Linked DNA regions of Nocardioides panacis. The main gene of each other region encodes a partner of the protein of the gene in region 2 in a complex. Links are inferred from orthologs where the notes say so. Each region holds a gene or a part of one and is shown on either strand. Other genes may lie near its edges. The genes, in order: tig and rpsG.

Evidence for each region.
Region 1: the proteins of rpsG (region 2) and tig are in contact, whole or in part, in a crystal structure (PDB 3GTY), measured with the Thermotoga maritima proteins. The link is inferred for Nocardioides panacis from one-to-one orthologs. Residues at the interface, in WP_004081843.1 of Thermotoga maritima: Lys34, Lys52, Lys55, Glu59, Arg62, Gln63, Glu66, Asn67, Lys69, Val71, Arg95, Ala109, Lys110, Lys111, Gly112, Arg113, Pro114, Glu117, Glu121, Ile124, Ala125, Tyr127, Asn128, Asn129, Thr130, Gly131, Lys135, Asp139, Arg142, Met143; in WP_004081061.1 of Thermotoga maritima: Glu122, Val124, Val129, Leu130, Tyr133, Glu188, Gly259, Ile262, Tyr263, Glu266, Ser270, Glu273, Gln274, Glu277, Arg308, Gln311, Ile312, Ser315, Tyr316, Glu325, Arg329, Arg336, Leu363, Phe366, Trp367, Arg373, Leu377, Arg381, Leu384, Glu387.

Annotation. Positions count from the first base shown.
Region 1 is NZ_CP077062.1:2,793,991-2,797,202, forward strand. The notes cover bases 141-3,040. They hold tig (trigger factor), read right to left. Parts: upstream 2,338-3,040; coding sequence 943-2,337; downstream 141-942. Other genes in these bases: KRR39_RS13575 (esterase/lipase family protein), read right to left, coding at 141-872; KRR39_RS13595 (PP2C family protein-serine/threonine phosphatase), read right to left, coding at 2,806-3,040. In the rest of the region: more of KRR39_RS13575, read right to left, coding at 1-140; more of KRR39_RS13595, read right to left, coding at 3,041-3,212. UniProt on the Bacillus subtilis protein: Involved in protein export. Acts as a chaperone by maintaining the newly synthesized protein in an open conformation. Functions as a peptidyl-prolyl cis-trans isomerase.
Region 2 is NZ_CP077062.1:3,253,962-3,257,179, forward strand. The notes cover bases 313-3,218. They hold rpsG (30S ribosomal protein S7), read right to left. Parts: upstream 2,048-3,218; coding sequence 1,577-2,047; downstream 313-1,576. Other genes in these bases: fusA (elongation factor G), read right to left, coding at 313-1,467; rpsL (30S ribosomal protein S12), read right to left, coding at 2,047-2,421; KRR39_RS15920 (FAD-binding and (Fe-S)-binding domain-containing protein), read right to left, coding at 2,764-3,218. Outside these bases: more of fusA, read right to left, coding at 1-312.

The DNA.
Region 1 (3,212 bases), 460 kb from region 2 along the record:
GACTCGGGCAGCAGGCCGAGGGCCTTGGCGCCCAGCGCCACCCCGCGCTCCAGCGGCGCACCGAGGTGCGGGGTCCCGAGGGTGACGACATCGGTGACCAGGCCGGTCCAGTCGCCCGTGGTCTGCGCGCAGGCGGCGCGCATCACCAGGCCACCCATCGAGTGCCCCACCAGTGCGATCCGGCGGACCTCGGTCGGCCAGGCGGCGACCAGGTCGTCGAGCAGCGCGGCGAGCGCGACGCCGTTCTCCGCGATCGGGAGGCCGGTGTTGGCGCGCAGGTAGACCGGCGTCCAGGAGGTCTCCGCGGCCAGCCGGGTGCCGTAGCTGCCGCCGGTCTCCTCGGCGTCCCGGTCCCAGTTGGTCTCGGCCTCGGACAGCCCGTGCAGGAACACCACGAGGTCCCCGGTGGCGGTGGGGAACGCGGCGGCCAGCGGCTCGGGCTCCAGCGGTACGTCGCTCCCGCGGTGCCGCACCGCGAGCCGGATCGCCAGGCTGGACTGCTGCTCGGCGAGCCGGTCGCCGATGAAGCCGTTCAGCACCGAGACCACGAGCCGGCCCTGCGGGGAGTCCTCGATCCGGCCGCCGAGACCGCGCCGGTCCGCGGTGCGCAGCCCCCGGCCGGTCGCCCGCAGGCCACCCCCGACGCCGGCGTACACCGCCGAGGAGAGCCGGTCGTGCGCACGGGCCGGCCCGCGGGCGGCCCCGCCGGTCAGCCGGTCCGCCAGCCCGAACACCCGGCGGGCCACGGCGCCGTGCACGTCGCGGACCGTGCCGAGCACCAGCTCGTCGACGGTCTCGGCGGCCAGGGCGAGCGCCTCGAGCAGGCCCGCCCGGTGCGCCTCGGCGGTCGGGTGCGGCGACGTCGGGCTCATCACTGGAGTGCGCCGACGACCCGCGCCACAGGACTGCGGCGCGGGTCGGCGGGGTGCTGCGGGGACGGGATCAGGCGTCGGCCTTCTCCTCCGCGGTCTCGTCGGTGCCGGCCTCGTCGACCTCGTCGGACGGCTCGGCGATCGTGCCGTCGGGCTGGAGGTTCTTCAGCTCGACGTGGTTGCCGGACTCGTCGGTGACCGTGGCGCCCTCGACGATGCTGGCGAGCGCCTTGCCGCGGACGACCTCGGACACCATCTCCGGGATGTGGTTGTGCTCCAGCATGTGCTGGATGAACTCCTGCGGGTTCTGGCCGGACTGCTGCGCACGGCGCATCAGGTGCTCCTGCAGCTCGCCCTCGTTGACGCCGATCTCCTCGGTCTTGGCGACCTGGTCGAGCACGAACTGGGCGGCGACCGCGTCGCGGACCCGCTTCTCCAGGTCGGCCTCGAACTCGTCGACGGTCTGCTCCTCGGAGTCGAGGTAGGCCTCCATGGTCATGCCGGCCATGGTGAGCTGCTGGGTGATCTGCTCCCTGCGGGCGGTCAGCTCGGACTCCACGACGGTCTCCGGGAGGGGGACGTCGACCAGGTCGAGCAGCTTCTCCAGGACGGCGTCGCGGGCGGCGGCGGCCTGCTCGAGGCGCTTGCCGCGGGTCAGCCGGGTGCGGACGTCCTCGGTCAGCTCGGCCACCGTGTCGAACTCCGAGGCGGTCTGCGCGAAGTCGTCGTCGAGCTCGGGGAGCTCCTGCTCCTTGACCGAGGTGACCTTGACCTCCACGTCGACGTCCTCACCGAGCTGGTCGCCACCGACGAGCTGCGAGGTGAAGGTGGTCTCGTCGCCGGCGGACAGCCCGGTGAGCGCCTCGTCCAGACCGTCGAGCATGCCGCCCTTGCCGACCTGGTAGCTCAGGCCGGTGGCCTCGGCGCCCTCGACGACCTCGCCGTCCTTCTTGGCGACCAGGTCCATCACGACGAAGTCGCCGTCGGCCGCGGCCCGCTCGACCTCGGAGAGGCTGGCGAAGCGCTCGCGGAGGTTCTGCACCTGCTCCTCGACGTCCTGGTCGGAGACCGTGACGTCGTCGACCGTGACGGCCAGCCCGGTGTAGTCGGGGAGCTCCACCTCGGGACGGACGTCGACCTCGGCGGTGAACTCGAGGGTCTGGTTGTCCTCGAACTTGGTGATGTCGATCTCCGGCTGGGCCAGCGGCTCGAGCTCGTTGGCCTGCAGCGCCTCGACGTACAGCTTGGGGAGCGCCTCGTTGATCGCCTCGTCCAGCACGGCCGCGCGGCCGACCTGACGGTCGATGACCATCGGCGGCACCTTGCCGCGGCGGAAGCCGGGCACGTTGATCTGCTGGGCGATCTTCTTGTACGCCGCGTCGAGGCTCGGCTTGAGCTCCTCGAAGGGCACCTCGACGGTGAGCTTGGCCCGGGTCGGGCTCAAAGTCTCGACGGCGCTCTTCACAGGTGGTTCTCCTCAGTCAACTAGCGATGTGGGCGGCGACGTGCGCGCGTGCCCTCGGTCAGTGCAGACAAGTGGGCGAGATGGTCGGGGCGACAGGACTCGAACCTGCGGTCTCCTGCTCCCAAAGCAGGCGCGCTAGCCACTACGCTACGCCCCGTTTTCCGGCCACCATTTCTCACGGCTCCCCTCAGGGAGACCCGGGGAGTCTACGGGAGAGGCGAGCCCGAACCGTAATCGCGAGCACGCCCGCGGACCCGCACTGGGGCGGGTGTCACCGATTGGTGGTGGAGTTTCGTGCTGTGGCACGATGGGGACGCTTCCGGCCGGTGAGCTCGACGGCCGGTCCAGCGCGCGGATGTAGCTCAATGGTAGAGCCCTAGTCTTCCAAACTAGCTACGCGGGTTCGATTCCCGTCATCCGCTCCAGCTCCCCCGGTTCTCCCGCTCCCCGGGCGAGCCGGCCCGGCGCTCAGCGCCGGTGCAGCAGCAGCAGGGCCCGGTCGTCGTTCATCGACTCGAGCCGGTCGATGAGCCGGTGGGCGCCCTGCTCCATGCCGACCCGGAGCAGCCGCTCGCCCTGCCCGAGCAGCTTGTCGATGCCGAGCGAGATGTCCCGCTCGGGGGTCTCGACCAGCCCGTCGGTGAACAGCAGCAGCGCGTCGCCGCGGTCGATCCGGCCGTGCACCACGCTGAACTCCGCGCGCGGCATCAGCCCGAGCACCGGGCCCTCCGCCTCGTGCACCGCCCAGCGCCCCGACCCGGCGTGCAGCTGCACGCCGGGCGGGTGACCGGCCGAGCGCAGCTCGAACGCGCCGGTCAGCAGGTCGATGGTGACGTGCACGGCTGTCGCGAAGCCCTCGGGCCAGTCCTGGCGCA
Region 2 (3,218 bases):
GGTCTCGCGGTAGGCCACCTGCGGCTTGCCGACGGTCGCCTCGACGCGGAACTCGCGACGCATCCGGTCCACGAGGATCTCCAGGTGGAGCTCGCCCATGCCGGCGATGATCGTCTGGCCGGTCTCCATGTCGGACTTCACCGTGAAGGTGGGGTCCTCGTCGGAGAGCCGCTGGATCGCGACGCCGAGCTTCTCCTGGTCGCCCTTGGTCTTGGGCTCGATCGCGACCTCGATCACCGGGGCCGGGAACGTCATCGACTCGAGGACGACCGGGTTCTGCGGGTCGCTCAGCGTGTGACCGGTCTTGGTGTCCTTCAGACCCATCACGGCCACGATCTGGCCGGCGCCGACCGACGCGATCTCCTCACGCTTGTTCGCGTGCATCTGGTAGACCTTGCCGATCCGCTCCTTGCGGCCGTTGACCGAGTTCAGCACGGTCGAGCCGGCGACGAGCTTGCCGGAGTACACCCGGACGTAGATCAGCTTGCCGAGGTGCGGGTCGGTGGCGACCTTGTACGCGAGGCCGGAGAACGGCTCGTCGTCGCTGGGCTGACGGACGATCACCTTCTCCTCGTCCTTGGCGTCGTGGCCCTGGATGCCGTCGATGTCGAGCGGCGACGGCAGGTACTTCACGACCGCGTCGAGCAGGGGCTGCACGCCCTTGTTCTTGAACGCGGTGCCGCAGAGGACGGGGTTGATCTTGTCGGCCAGCGTGGCGCGACGGATCGCGGCCTCGAGCTCCTCGACGGAGAGCTCCTCGCCCTCGAGGTACTTCTCCATGACGGCGTCGTCGGCCTCGGCGAGCGTCTCGAGGAACTTCTCGCGCCACTCGGCGGCCTGGTCGGCCAGCGCGGCGGGGATCTCCTCGATGTCGTAGTCCTCGCCCATCTTGGTCTCGCCGCGCCAGGTGAGCGCGCGCATGCCGACCAGGTCGACGACCCCGAGGAAGTCGCCCTCGGCGCCGATCGGGATCTGCAGGACCAGCGGGGTGGAGTTGAGGCGGTCGATCATCATGTCGACGCAGCGGAAGAAGTCCGCACCGGTGCGGTCGAGCTTGTTGACGAAGCACATCCGCGGGACGGAGTACTTGTTCGCCTGGCGCCAGACGGTCATCGTCTGGGGCTCGACGCCCGCGACACCGTCGAACACCGCGACCGCACCGTCGAGGACGCGGAGCGAACGCTCCACCTCCGCGGTGAAGTCCACGTGCCCGGGGGTGTCGATGATGTTGATCTGGTGGTTCTTCCACCAGCAGGTCGTCGCGGCGGACGTGATGGTGATGCCGCGCTCCTGCTCCTGCTCCATCCAGTCCATGACGGCCGCGCCCTCGTGGACCTCGCCGATCTTGTAGGAGATGCCGGTGTAGAAGAGGATCCGCTCGGTCGTGGTGGTCTTGCCGGCGTCGATGTGCGCCATGATGCCGATGTTGCGGACCTTGGTCAGGTCGGTGGTGATGTCGACGGCCACTTGTCAGTGATCCCCTTCTAGCTAGGTGGTGCTGCGAACACGCTGGAGCCGGTACGGCGTGCAGGGCTGCCGGGTGAGGCGGCCGACTGCGCGTCGTACCGGACGGGTGTCACCAGCGGTAGTGGGCGAACGCCTTGTTGGCTTCGGCCATCTTGTGGACGTCCTCGCGACGCTTGACAGCGGCGCCGAGTCCGTTGGAGGCGTCGAGGATCTCGTTCATCAGACGCTCGGCCATGGTCTTCTCGCGACGCGCGGCGGAGTAGCTGACCAGCCAGCGCAGGGCGAGGGTCATCGAGCGGTTGCCCTTGACCTCGACCGGCACCTGGTAGGTGGCGCCACCGACGCGGCGGCTGCGGACCTCGAGGGCCGGCTTCACGTTGTCCAGCGCACGCTTGAGCGTGACGACGGGGTCGGTGCCGGTCTTCTCGCGGCAGCCCTCGAGCGCGCCGTACACGATGCGCTGGGCGGTCTGCTTCTTGCCGTCCTTGAGCACCTTGCTGACCAGCTGGGTGACGACCTGCGAACCGTAGACCGGGTCGACGTCGAGCGGCCGCTTCGGGGCGGGGCCCTTACGAGGCATTAGCTCTTCTCCTTCTTCGCGCCGTACCGGCTGCGAGCCTGCTTGCGGTTCTTCACGCCCTGGGTGTCGAGCGTGCCGCGGATGATCTTGTACCGGACACCGGGAAGGTCCTTCACACGACCGCCACGCACGAGCACGATCGAGTGCTCCTGGAGGTTGTGGCCGACGCCCGGGATGTACGCCGTGACCTCGATGCCGCTGGACAGGCGCACACGGGCGACCTTGCGCAGAGCGGAGTTCGGCTTCTTCGGGGTGGTCGTGTAGACACGCGTGCACACGCCGCGTCGCTGGGGCGAACCCTTCAGAGCGGGCGTCTTGGACTTCGACACCTTGTCCTGGCGGCCCTTACGGACCAACTGCTGGATGGTGGGCACCGCGTGGTTCTCTTTCCTCTTCGGTGATGCTGTCTTGTGTGTCCGGATCGGTTTCCGGCCTGCTGCGCTGCTCCCGCGCTACTCCCCCGACTGCCTACCCCGCGGTCGGGCGTGTCGCCCGGTGCGGGCCTCCGCGGTGCAGCTGGGCGGAGGAGCATTCGTGAAGTTCGCTGCGAGTGCAGCTACGCGGCCCCGTCACGATCACGGTCACGAGCACGCGCAGGGCCTGGGTGTCCCAGACACGAAGAAAAAGATTACCGGCTCGCCGGAACGCGGTCAAAACGAGCAGACCGCGGATGCGGTAGGGGTGCGTCCTCGGGCTCCGTGCCTGAGGCCTCCAGCCTAGCCGGGGGCCCCAACGCGAGCCGCACCGAGGGTCCCGCTGGGGGCGGCCAACAGCTCGGCGAGGTGCAGCGCGCGCACGCCGGCGAGGTCGTCGAGCTGGGTGCGGCAGGAGAAGCCGTCGGCGAGCACCACCGCGTCCTGGCCCGCGGCGCGGACCGCCGGCAGCAGGTCGTGCTCGGCCACCGCGACCGATACCTCGTAGTGGCCCTGCTCGACGCCGAAGTTGCCGGCCAGCCCGCAGCAGCCGCCGACGCGGGTGACGGTGGCGCCGGTCCGGGCCAGCAGGGCGGCGTCCGCGTCCCAGCCGATGACGCTGGCGTGGTGGCAGTGCGGCTGCACCACGACCGTCGTGCCGGTCAGGTCCGGGGGCACCCAGCCGGGCAGCGTGGCGAGCACCTCGGCGAGCGAGCGCACCCCGGCGGCGACCTCGGCGGCCCGCGGGTCGGCCGTCA